Regions from separate parts of the Sulfurirhabdus autotrophica genome, predicted to be linked through region 2. Evidence: predicted binding sites of a transcription regulator. Region 2 holds the regulator's gene; each other region holds the start of a gene.
What was found. The regulator FliA, encoded in region 2, starts transcription of late flagellar genes. The targets are predictions, from matches to a motif close to CTAAAGTTNNCNNAAANNNTGCCGATANNA.
Positions count from the first base shown of each region.

Region 1: the regulator FliA is predicted to act here: its motif matches at 2,349-2,378, upstream of EDC63_RS06605 (acetyltransferase).
Region 3: the regulator FliA is predicted to act here: its motif matches at 2,566-2,595, upstream of EDC63_RS00675 (flagellin).

Region 1 is NZ_SMCO01000004.1:66,557-70,848, reverse strand. It holds gene EDC63_RS06615 (O-antigen ligase family protein) at 1-1,104, shown strand, start outside; gene EDC63_RS06610 (VanZ family protein) at 1,195-2,325, opposite strand; gene EDC63_RS06605 (acetyltransferase) at 2,463-3,428, shown strand; gene EDC63_RS06600 (bifunctional sulfate adenylyltransferase/adenylylsulfate kinase) at 3,431-4,292, shown strand, end outside.
Region 2 is NZ_SMCO01000001.1:730,923-735,214, reverse strand. It holds gene flhF (flagellar biosynthesis protein FlhF) at 1-1,221, shown strand, start outside; gene EDC63_RS03520 (MinD/ParA family protein) at 1,151-2,104, shown strand; gene EDC63_RS03515 (RNA polymerase sigma factor FliA) at 2,112-2,828, shown strand; gene EDC63_RS03510 (flagellar motor protein) at 3,004-3,744, shown strand; gene motD (flagellar motor protein MotD) at 3,813-4,292, shown strand, end outside.
Region 3 is NZ_SMCO01000001.1:133,996-138,287, forward strand. It holds gene fliD (flagellar filament capping protein FliD) at 1-1,299, opposite strand, end outside; gene EDC63_RS00670 (flagellar protein FlaG) at 1,318-1,692, opposite strand; gene EDC63_RS00675 (flagellin) at 1,758-2,474, opposite strand; gene EDC63_RS00680 (flagellin) at 2,644-3,360, opposite strand; gene EDC63_RS00685 (DUF2802 domain-containing protein) at 3,891-4,274, shown strand.

The sequences.
Region 1 (4,292 bases), on a different contig from region 2:
TTTCTTATTGCCATTTACGCCTTGGTCACGACTGTAGCGCGAGGGGGAATTGTCGCGCTTGCCGTAGTATTCGTCATACTCGCTTTTGGCATGTACCGCAACTTGCGTGCGAGAGGAACTTCACGCACGTTACACTATACTGCGAGCGCATTGCTTGTCAGCGGATTAATAGTGGTCATCTTGGGGATTGGAACTGCCACTTTTTTGCAGCAACGTTTTGCCCAAACTGGGGAAGATGCGCATACCCGATTTACGCATTGGTCCAAATCATTAAACTTACTGCAAAAGTCATGGATCGAGCAGCTTTTTGGTGCTGGGTTAGGCTCGTTCCCCGAACGTTACTTCTACGCTAATTTTGACTCGTCTATGGGCAATTATCGCTACAAGACGGAACAAGATAATCGTTACCTCAGTTTAAACTCAGGCGGTACGTTGTATATGGCACAAAGTATCAAAATTATGCCAAACTCACCCTACACCCTTTCTCTGGATGTACGCGCAAGCGACCAGACTAAACGACTGGATATTTCCATTTGTGAAAAAAAATTATTTAATTCCCATCTTTGCCAATGGCTAAATGTTCCTGTCACCAAAAGTAAAGAGTGGCAGCATCAAAATATTGTTTTTTCCAGTGGCCAAGTTGGGCAAGGGGCGTGGTGGGCTAGACGTCCCGTTCAACTTTCACTTTATAATCCACAAGATAAAGGGGTCGTAGATATTGATAATATCCACCTAACTGATAGTAATGGTGATAATCTCATCTCTAACGGTGATTTCGCTCAAGGGGGAGATTATTGGTTCTTTAAATCAGGGAACCATCTTGCCTGGCATATAAAAAATATGTGGGTTCACCTGATATTTGAACAAGGCATAATCGGCCTGATAATTTTTTGCACCTTAACTCTCGTAGCTGTGTGGCATTTATTACGCAGTTTGTATGCAGGTTCCCCACACGCGACTGCATGGCTGGCTAGCATTAGTGGCTTGCTCACTATCGGATTTGTGGATAGTTTATTTGATGCCCCAAGATTGGGCATGATGCTTGTTTTAGCGTTGCTTGTTGGTATTTCACAATCTACTCGTAGCAAAACAAGTCTTACTTAATTCTCGCCAGAATAAATTACCACCCTTCAAGCAACTTCCCAGCTGAGATTAAGCCTCCCCGATCCGGCAACTTGCAAATGCCATCAAAAATCAAGCCAGCATGCGCGCTCGCCTTGTTATCATGGAACCAACGAACATATGCGCTATCGCCAAAAACGGCCAGATGTCCGAAAAGAAAGATGCCAGGCCCGTCACATTAAGCATGTTATTTTTCAATGCTGGCCATTCAGTCATCAGTGAAACAGTCTGAGGATTGGCCTGCCAGTACAATATTTTCACAATCACAAAGCAAACCAGAATGATCATTGCTGCGCCAAAGGGCCTCCGCCGGTTCTTTAAAAGCAAATATAGCAGCGCCAATCCAGCTAGCAATCCCAAAAGCGCTTCTATAGATAAAAGGCGAGCTAATACATAAAATTTTAGTAATAACGCGGCAGCCAGAAATTTAAGCAATACTGTAGAAGTAAATAGCGCTAATACTAAAGGCGTCATCCTGTGATGGGTTCGAATCATCGCTGCAACGAATAACCCCAGAGCGGTTATCTCCAGCATGTAAATGATGGCTTGATAAAACCTGGCCAGTGAAAAAACACCCCGGGACTCCCAAAATGGATTAAACCCAACGTGCAAATTACCTGCCACAAGGGATGGTGCCTGAAGACTCAATTGCGAAAGCGCCCATATCCCCAGCAATACCAGCCCTGTGTTTACCCACAATCCCGGCAAAAAAAACCGTTTTCGCCAAGCAAAAAACATATTGCCGGGCCAGGTTTGTTTTTCCAATAACCTGGCAAGCATTGCGCCAAATAATGACCCCATTGTGTTGGCCAGAATGTCCACGTTGGAAGAATCTCGGCTTGGCAGGAGCAATTGCAACAATTCCATCACAAAACTGAGAAACAGCCCCATCGTTGTTGCCCAAAACAAGGTCAAGCGCAGTCCCATATAATTCCGCAGCACCACACCCAGTAACAACCCGAGGGGAACATAGACCAGAATATTGGTTGTGATATCGGTGCGCGTGACATACTGCGGCCATGGCGAAATCAGAAAGATTAATGCGCGCGCTGAGGGAAGCGTCCAGTTAGCAAAAGGATACAAACTCCCATACACAATCAGCGCGACATAAACCATCAAGGCGATATATAACACCGCCTGATACCTGTATGGCCGGGCAAGGCCTTCATTTGGATAATGTGTCTTCGATTTGAAATATGTCATGTTTCTAAACAGCAGGGTTTTAGCTGAAGTTAGCACACACGATCTGTTTAGTAAATTTCTTGTGACGTTTTGCAGCCACAATCCGTTTCCCGGATGATGTACAATTTGCTCAATACAAAAATAACCGGGGGGCGGTCGTGGCATTTTATGATGTTTTTAATGGCGATGCAGACGGCATTTGCGCTTTGCACCAGCTACGCCTTGCTCAACCAGTTCAAAGCACTCTGGTCACCGGTATTAAACGCGATATAGCCTTATTATCGCAAGTGAACGCTAACACCGGTGACGAAATCACAGTACTTGACATCGCGTTAAGCAAAAACCGGGATGCGCTATTGGCCCAACTGGAACGGGGTGCAAAGGTGCGTTATTTCGACCACCATATGCCGGGTGAAATCCCTGATCACCCTAATCTGAGTGCCTGTATCGACACCAGCCCAAATGTCTGCACCAGCTTGCTGGTTAACCGTGAACTCAAAGGACAATATTTAATTTGGGCTGTCGTTGCTGCATTTGGAGACAATCTGCATGAAAGTGCATTACAGGCATCCGAAGCCCTGAAGTTAAGTGCTTTGCAGCTGGACGCGTTGCGCCAACTAGGTGAATACATTAATTATAATGCTTACGGGGAATCCATACAGGATTTATACTTTCATCCTGCTGAACTGTACCAAATACTGCATCGCCATATCGACCCATTTACTTTCATACACGATGAACCTGCTTACAATACCCTGCAGAACGGCTATGCAGAAGATATGGCATTAGCCAATAGCATCCGTCCAGAAATTTCAACAGATGCGGGTGAAATTTACATGCTGCCCGATGCATCGTGGAGCAGACGAATTTCCGGGGTGTTTGGAAACTCTCTGGCAACAGCCGCCCCGTTAATAGCCCATGCCGTATTAACCAGGCTTACTGCCGGGGGGTATCTGGTCAGTGTGCGCTCACCTATGGCAACCAAAGCGGGTGCAGATGTATTGTGCAGTCAATTTGCTACTGGCGGCGGACGAAAGGGTGCTGCAGGCATTAACCACCTTCCCGAAAATCAGCTTGCGCATTTCGCGGAATTATTTAATCAAACTTTTAGCCTCAAGGCATAGAAATGGAAGCAATGGACAAATTGATTACGCCTTATGGCGAAAAACTGGTTAATTTACTGGTTGACCAGGCACGCGCGGAAACCTTGCGCCATGAAGCCATCAACTTCAAATCCCTTGACCTCAACAGAAGACAGCAATCAGATCTTGAATTGCTGCTCAACGGCGGCTACTCACCGCTCACTGGTTTCATGAACCAGGCTGACTATTCCCAGGTGTTGAACGACATGCATCTTGCAGATCGTACTTTCTGGCCCATGCCCATCACACTCGACATTTCTGCTGACATGGCCGCAACACTTTCTGTCGGCGACCAGATTGCGCTGCGTGATGCCGAAGGTTTCATGCTGGCGGTACTCTCCTTAGAAGAACTGTGGCAACCGGATAAAGTATTCGAATCACAGGCACTGTTCGCCACTGATGATCCTAGAAATCCTGGGGTAGCGTATCTTAATTCAAAAGTAGGCACACACTATATTTCAGGAAAACTGGAAGGATTGTCTTTACCTTTACGTCATGACTATCCGTCACTTCATCAGAGTCCGGAAGAATTGCGAAAATCCTTTGCGCGCCGAGGCTGGAGACGCATAATTGCCTACCAGTCGCATCAACCCTTGCACCGCGCGCAATATGAATTCACGCTACGGTCGGCTATGGCCTATGAAGCAAACCTGTTGATACACCCCGTTATTGGTAGCGCACTTCCTGATCACCCCGAATACTTTACATTAATGCGCTGCTATCAGGCCATTATGCCCCGCTTTCCCTCCGCAACTACCGATCTCGCATTGTTACCTCTCCACCCTCGCTGTTCAGGCATGCGTGAAATTTTGTGGAAGGCTATTGTTCAAAGGAATTACGGTTGTA
Region 2 (4,292 bases):
ATGGATGTGGCGTCACTGTCCAACCATCCCGGCATGGCATCTCCTGCTTCCGGCATTCAGATGCCACTGAACCCTGCGCCACAAAGTGTTCAACATGAGATATTTGCAGAGCACATTCGACCGACGGTTTCTCCAACTCCTGCCCGTGCCCCTGTTTCCAACCAACAGCCGGCACCTGAACCTACCCCTTCGCCTGCAACACCAGCGGCAGATAAGAATCAGGAAGTCAATTCCGAAATAGTGAAGGAAATCCGTTTTCTGCGAGGGATGCTGGAAGGTCAGTTAGCCGGGTTGGCGTGGTCAGATTTGCAAAGACGCGAACCGGCCAAAGTTGAAATCCTGCGCCAGATGCTGACAGTCGGATTCAGCCCGACGCTTTCCCGGCAGTTGCTCGATAATATGCCCGCTGGTTATGATTTTGATAAAGGGCTGAAATGGATAAAGACTGCTCTGGTACATAATCTGCATGCGGTTGGGTCAGGGCAGGACATTATAGAAAAAGGGGGTATTTATGCCTTGGTAGGGCCTACTGGAGTAGGGAAAACCACGACAGTGGCCAAGCTGGCAGCGCGTTGCACCCTGAGACATGGGCCGAATAGCCTTGCTTTGATTACGACAGACAGCTATCGGATTGGCGCCCATGACCAGTTGCGCATATACGGGCGTATTCTTGGTGTCCCAGTCTATGCCGTTAAAGACGAAGCCGATTTGCAGCTGACTCTAGCTGACTTGCAAAATCGTCATCTGGTATTGATCGACACGGTTGGTATGAGTCAACGTGATCGCAGGCTGGCTCAGCAAATTTCTTTATTGTGCGGTAAAGGGCGCGATGTAAAACGTTTGTTGCTTGTGAGTGCTACTTCTCAAGGTAATACTCTGGAAGACGTCGTGCGTGCCTATCAGGGTGAAGGGATGGCTGGATGTATTTTAACCAAGGTGGATGAAGCACTTAGCCTTGGTAGTGCTCTGGATGTAGTAACGCGTCATAAGCTAACCCTGCACTTTGTGACAAATGGCCAGCGTGTACCGGAGGATCTACATCTTGCTAATCCGCTTTATCTTATTGATCGTGCACTTAAAGCGGGTAAAGACGATTCTCCTTTTTCCATGAATGAGCTCGATTGCCCTCTGGTTATGGCTGGTGGGGCGAATGCAACAGAAGAAAAGCCAGGTTTTGCTCGCGATACAGGAAAATCAGGTGAGGGAGCATACCGTGGATGACACGTTACATGATCAGGCAGAAGGTTTAAGGCGCCTGCTTGCTCAGGACGTAGCGCGGATTGTTACCATCGCCAGTGGTCGTAACGGAGTGGGGAAAACGGGCATAGTGCTGAATCTTGCCGTTTCGCTTGCCAGACGGGGTAGAAATGTATTGGTTCTGGACGAAAATGCGGGAAAGACAAACCTGTCTCGCTTGTTAGGCCTGGAGCCACAATATGATTTGCTGCATGTATTGCGTCGTGAAAAAACCATGGAGCAGATTATTCTGCGTGGTCCAGAAGGAATAGGCATTGTGCCAGCTGCGCAGGGTGTCAAAGCACTGGCAGAATTGGATGCAGGAAGTGGGGAAAGACTAGTAGAGTCTTTTCGTCAACTTCCACAACCGGTAGATGTGGTATTAATGGATGCAGTAGCAGGCATTGAGCGTAATGTACTTTCACTCAGTCTGGCAGCGCAAGAAGTGGTAGTTGTGGTTTCTAATCAACCTGCCTCTATTACGGATGCCTATGCATTGATTAAAGTATTGAGCCAAGATTATGCGAAACAAAAATTTCGTATTCTGATTAATACGGTTTCAGCTGAAGCAGCACAGGCAATATTTGATAATATGGCACAGGCTGCCGGTCGTTTTCTGGATGTTTCTCTCGATTATATGGGCTATGTTCCGCTTGATGATAAACTGAAACAATCATCCCGTATGCATCGGCCCGTGGTGGATGCTTTTCCTTCGGCACCATCAGCGGTTGCATTCCGGCAATTGACCGAAATGCTGGAGCAGTGGCCTTACCCAACAGCGGACAATGGGCGCCTGGATGTATTTATGCAACGCCTCATTCAAAGTAGCCGTATTACCGGTAATTTACATAATACCCGCATGACATGAGATTGTTATGAGTGAAATCGCATCAGGTTTTGATAAAACACAGATAGTTGCTGAATTCGCACCAATGGTGAAACGCGTTGCCTATCATCTTATGGCAAGATTGCCGGCCAGTGTGCACGTAGATGATCTGATTCAGGTTGGATTGATCGGTCTTCTGGAAGCCGTCGAAAATTATGATGGTGATCGTGGCGCACAGTTTGAAACCTATGCAGTGCAACGCGTCAGAGGTTCCATGCTGGATGAATTAAGGCAGGCTGACTGGTTGCCGCGCACTATGCGTAAAAAATTGCGTACGATTGAAACGGCGATCAATAAATTGCAACAACGTCTTGGCCGGCAACCAAATGAAGAAGAACTGGCACAAGAAATTGATGTGCCGCTGGCAGAGTATCAGGATATGTTGCAGGATGCCCGGGGCTATCAACTGCTGCATTATGAAGATTTTCAAGGGTCTGAAGATGGCGATTTTTTTGAAAGCTATGCTGAAGGCGGTGCGCCAAACCCCCTGGAAATCATGGAAGATGACCGTTTTCGCCATGTTTTGACAGAAAGTATTGAAAATCTGCCTGAACGCGAAAAACTGGTAATGGGCTTGTATTATGATCAGGAGTTAAACCTAAAGGAAATTGGCGAGGTATTGGGTGTCAGTGAATCCAGGGTTTGCCAGTTACATAGCCAGGCTGTTGCCAGGCTCAGAGGCCGTCTAAAAGAATGGCGCGATTAATCCACGCTGTAAAGAAAATGGAAAGTGTGTCGTTATAGCTCACTTATGCCCCAAAAACCTTGCTTGAATGGTTGCTGAACTTTTTCCCTGATATGTTGAAAATGAATAATGCCAGAGGATGCCTAAGCTTGCCTACCCGTTTATTTAACTTACAATACAAAGCAGGGAATTGCTGATGGATCGGGTTAGTATCTTCGGTATTGTCATCTCTTTTGTAGCCATTCTGGGTGGGCAGTTGCTGGAAGGTGGAAACGTTCACTCGCTTGTCCAGTTTACTGCTTTTATCATAGTGATGGGCGGCACGATTGGTGCGGTCATGTTGCAGAGTTCGATGCCAGTGTTTTTTCTCGGGTTGAAAATGCTGAAATGGGTTTTTCGTCCCCCTGAAAAAGAGCCTCAGGTTTTAATTGATCAGATTGTCCAATGGAGCAACGTTTCTCGTAAGGGTGGCTTGTTGGCACTTGAACCCATGATTGAATCGGTAGATGAACCATTTATTCGGAAAGGCTTGCAAATGCTGGTGGATGGAGCAGAACCGGGAACGCTTCGTGAGTCCATGGAGCTTGAAATAGATGCCTATGAAGAACACTATCGCGCAGCGGCGAAAATTTGGGAGGCCGCAGGGGGGTATGCGCCGACCATCGGTATTTTGGGCGCCGTGATGGGCTTGATACATGTGATGGAAAATCTTTCAGATCCATCCAAGCTGGGTGGCGGTATTGCTGTAGCTTTTGTAGCGACTATTTATGGCGTGGGTTCAGCTAATCTGTTTTTTTTACCAATAGCAAATAAACTGAAATCATTGGTTTCCCATGAAGTCATGATGAAATCGATGTTAATTGATGGTTTGGTCTCTATTTCCAATGGCGAGAATCCTCGCATGATAGAAACCAAACTTCGGGGATATTGGGTTTAGCTGCTTGAAGCTGCCTATTCTACAAATAGTAGTGAGCGTTTCAGAACAGACTGCCTGGAGCCGGCGTTATGGCGCGCAAACATAAACAGGAAGAACATGAAAATCATGAACGTTGGCTGGTTTCCTATGCCGACTTTATCACGTTGCTGTTTGCATTCTTTGTGGTCATGTATTCTATTTCCCAAGTCAATGAAGGTAAGTATCGTGTGTTGAGCGATTCCCTCGTGAATGCGTTTAAAACACAATCGCGAGCAGATATGCCTGTTCCAACAGGTACGCAAAGTGGTGCTGCAAAAAGAAATCAGCCGTCGCAAGTTTTACCCATCAAGAGAACGCCGGTGCAGGACCAGAAACGCAAACAGCAAGAAGCTAAAATGAAAAGCATTGCAAAGGATATCCTGAAGGTTCTGGAACCCTTAGTGAAAGGGGGGAAGGTGAGAGTGACGCAGAGTAGTCGCGGTGTGGCAATTGAGATTAACGCTAGTCTTCTTTTTGAGTCAGGGATGGCCTTGCTGGAGCCTGACTCTACCAATGCATTAACCGCAGTT
Region 3 (4,292 bases), 600 kb from region 2:
TTCTAACGCATCCCGCTGAGTACCAATATTTTTTATTGATTGATTAAATCCATCTGTACGATTGGCAATCGTTCCTTGAACGCCTAGCGTGGCAGATGTCCATTGGGCAAACATTGTGCCGTAGCCAGTCCCGGAGTTAAACAGGTTTGCCACATCATTGAAATTATTTGCTATGGCACTGGTTAACTTTGTAGTATCCAGTTGCATCGTGCCAGAGACTTGAATAGTCAGACCTACTTCATACAAGTGGGACATGGTGCCGCCACTTACCGCTTGTGCTGCGATGTCCCGCATTTGGGTTTGCAACGTACGTAAAGTAGGATCACCTTCTAACGCAGAGCCGGATTTATATGCGGAAGAATTTTTAAGAGCGCTATATAAATCATTATAAGCTTTAACAAAACCTGACACTGCATCAGTTGCAGCGCTTGCATCTCTGGCGACTGTCAAGGCGACGGGTGTGGTTGTTTTATTGTTCAAAGTCAATGTGACACCTTGAATAGCATCAGTCACTGTATTGGAAGTTTTGCTGATTGGAATACCGTTAACGCTAAACTGTGAATTTTGGGCGGCAACTGTCTGGGTAAGATGTTGCGCAGCGGGCAAACCTGCAGGATCATTTGCCAATAAAGTATTAATTGTTCCATCACCACCAGAGGTGGTTATTTTGATGCTATTGCTCACACCACTGTTATCTGAAGATAATACGAGGCGGTATGGAGTGCCGCTGCCATCATTAACGATGCTCGCAGTTACACCTATTCTGGCTGAGTTGACGGCATCACGAATACCTTCCAATGTATTGTTTGTCCCATCTATTGTGATGCTTTTGCTACCATTTCCATTCGGGGTAAATGTGGCGCCACTATACGTGCCTGATGACAAAGTGCCACCATTAATGGTTCCAAAATCGAAAGTGATTGTAGTCGCTACGCCATCACTAATAGCTGTATTACTACTAGATTTCCCAGAAGCAACCAGATTTTGTGATTGTGCCAGGCTGGTTACTTCAAGCGTGTAATTTCCTGCAGCTGCTGTGCTGCTAGCAGAAGCATTAAAAATGGTTGAATCTGAAGAGGTGGCCTTAAATGCAAGTAGGCTGCTGGAACTTGTGCTGCTCAAGCTCTTCAAAGCAGTTTGAAAGCTGTCTACTTTACTTGTAATAAGGCCCATAGCTGTCAGCTTTGCCTGGTAGCTCGACTCTTTAGTATTGAGCTTTGTAATAGGCTGACGCTCTATAGACATTAATCCTGTTACTATGGCATTAACGTCTAAGGATGATGTAGCACTAACTGCCATGATTTTTTACCTCCAGAACTAGGCCTTCTGTTTTAGCAGCAGGCCTTGTTGAAACCGGTCAATTTCTCGTGATATTGCCAAGGTTTCTTCAGAAGGAAATTGCCGTATCAACTCTCCTGTTTCTGTGTCAACCATTTTTACTACTGTCCTGTTAGTGTCAGTATCGACACTGAATTGAAGGTTGTTGTTAGAATGCTTCATTACCAGATTGATAACATCTACAGCATTCTTCAATTGTTCGGGAGAAGGCTGCTGCAAAGAGCTAGTTTGATTGGTTGAGATTTGCGCAACGCCCGGCGTAGATCCAACATCTGAAACAATGTTTGGTAAACTATCATTGAATGGCCTGACAGATTGCGCTGGCTGATTTAGGTTTGTGTTTTGGATGATCATTGCTTATCTCCTTCATGGCACTACCTAACCGGAAGTCCGGCTAGGTAGATTTTAAATTACCATGTTTAACGTAGCAAACTTAGTACGGTGTTGGGTGTTTGGTTTGCTTGAGCCAGCATTGCCGTTCCTGCTTGTTGCAGAATGTTGTTACGGGTCATGTTCTGGGTTTCCATGGCATAGTCGGTGTCCATGATTCGGCTATATGAAGCTGATAAGTTCACAGACTGAACCTGAAGGTTGGCAACAGCAGATGAAAAAGTCGCCATGTCTGCACCGTAGGTAGCCCGGGCTGTGGTTACTGCTGTGATGTCTGCATCAATGCCTGCAACAGTAAGGGTTCCAGCAACTGTTGCTTTGGTACCTACGCCAGTAACCGTTCCACCATTTGAGTTCACAACAACTGTACCGGTGTTTGCAGCCAAACCCAAAATCCGGGTGTTTTCTGCAGCCAGTGCTGTAGTTTCAGCTCCGGCTGCTGTACCGCCCAACTGAACTGCAATTTCACGCAGTCTTTGTAGGTTCTCAAGAACCTGGGCATGGTAGCCGTCATTAGTTTGTGCGGTTGAAATTCCGTCATTAGCGTTGCGAATGGCCTGGTTTGCACCACGAATCTGGCTATCATAACCGGTAGCTGTAACCAAGCCAGTTGCATCGTCTTTAGCGCTGTTTATACGCAGACCTGAAGAAAGGCGCTGCTGTGCAGTTTGCAACGCAAGATTTGATTTGTTCAGGGCCGCTCCAGCGAACAGGGAAGCAACGTTTGTGTTAATGACTTGAGCCATGGTAATTCTCCTTTAATACTTGGTACATTCGATTATGGCTGCTTGCCATAAACTTCGGTTCACTTTAGAAGTTTTTAACCGCTTATATTTATATTATCGGTAAGACGGTTAAAAACTTTAGAGTGAATCCCTAATTTTCTGATCATGTTTGTTGCTGGAATAAAGTTACTTATCTCAACAAGGACAATACGGTGTTAGGTGTTTGGTTTGCTTGAGCCAGCATTGCCGTTCCAGCTTGTTGTAGAATGTTGTTACGGGTCATGTTCTGGGTTTCCATGGCATAGTCGGTGTCCATGATTCGGCTATATGAAGCTGATAAGTTCACAGACTGAACCTGAAGGTTGGCAACAGCAGAAGAAAAAGTCGCCATGTCTGCACCGTAGGTAGCCCGGGCTGTGGTTACTGCTGTGATAGCTGTATCGAGAGCACCCACGGTAAGGCCGGCAACAATAGTAGCCTTAGTGCCTGTTCCTGCAACCGTGCCACCATTCGAATTTACAACAACACTACCGGTGTTTGCGGCCAGACCTAAAATCCGGGTGTTTTCTGCAACTAACGCGTTGGATTCTGCACCGGATGCAGTACCGCCCAACTGAACTGCAATTTCACGCAATCTTTGAAGGTTCTCAAGAACTTGGGCATGGTAGCCATCATTGGTTTGCGCGGTTGAAATTCCGTCATTAGCGTTGCGAATGGCCTGGTTTGCACCACGAATCTGGCTATCATAACCGGTAGCCGTAACCAAACCAGTTGCATCGTCTTTAGCGCTGTTTATACGCAGACCTGAAGAAAGACGCTGCTGAGCAGTTTGCAACGCAAGATTTGATTTGTTCAGGGCCGCTCCAGCAAAGAGGGAAGCAACGTTTGTGTTAATGACTTGAGCCATGGTAATTCTCCTTTAATACTTGGTGCGATAATTTATGGCATATTTGCCATGAACTTCGGTGCGCCTTTAAGGCATCCCAACCTCAGTTATTTTTATTATCGGTTGATTATTAATTAACTTTAGGGTCAATCTCAAGTTTCTGATCTTACATGTTGCTTGAGACCAGATGCTTGCAGATACTTTATCGATTGAAATTGATAAAACTTTAGTCAAAATTTAACAGGATTAGTTTTTATTATAAAAATCAATTGGTTGAATTTTGATAATACCGGGTTATATATTACACATACTCGCAAATATATTTTGATAACTAAGCGCTTACCTATTTGTGTTGTTGTTACTGTCCGGTATAAACATATTTTTAGAAGTTTTTTGTATCTTAATGTTTCTGCGGCACCATTTCATTGATACACTTTCTAATACAGCGTATTGTATTATTGTCACGAAAACGGATTAAACGGATTGATACAATTTCGTTTTTTTGGCTGATATGAAAATCTATTGCGAACCCATTTGGGTAGGGACTGATCTTGGAATCGTTTGTTGTAACTTGGCGTGAGCTATTGATTGTCATTGTGCTGGTTTTGGCGGTTTATATTGCCGAAATGCTGCTGCTCACCCGATCCAGCAAAAGTCGTGGGTTGAGGCTTTGGCAAAAAGGATTTGAAGCTAATAAGGAAGCGCATGCCTTGGATGGTATTGAAAGTGAAATTGCATTGTTGCGTGACAAAGTTTCCAAACTTGAAAGTGATGTAGATGAACTGAAGCAGGATAAACCCGCTGCCACTCCTTACAGTCAGGCAATCCAGATGGCGCAGCAAGGTGTAGATCCAAGTGAGTTGGCAGCAAATTGTGGGATTTCACGAGGAGAAGCAGAGTTAATTGTTGCTTTGTATAGATCCCATTCTTCTTGAAATTGCCTGCTTAGGATA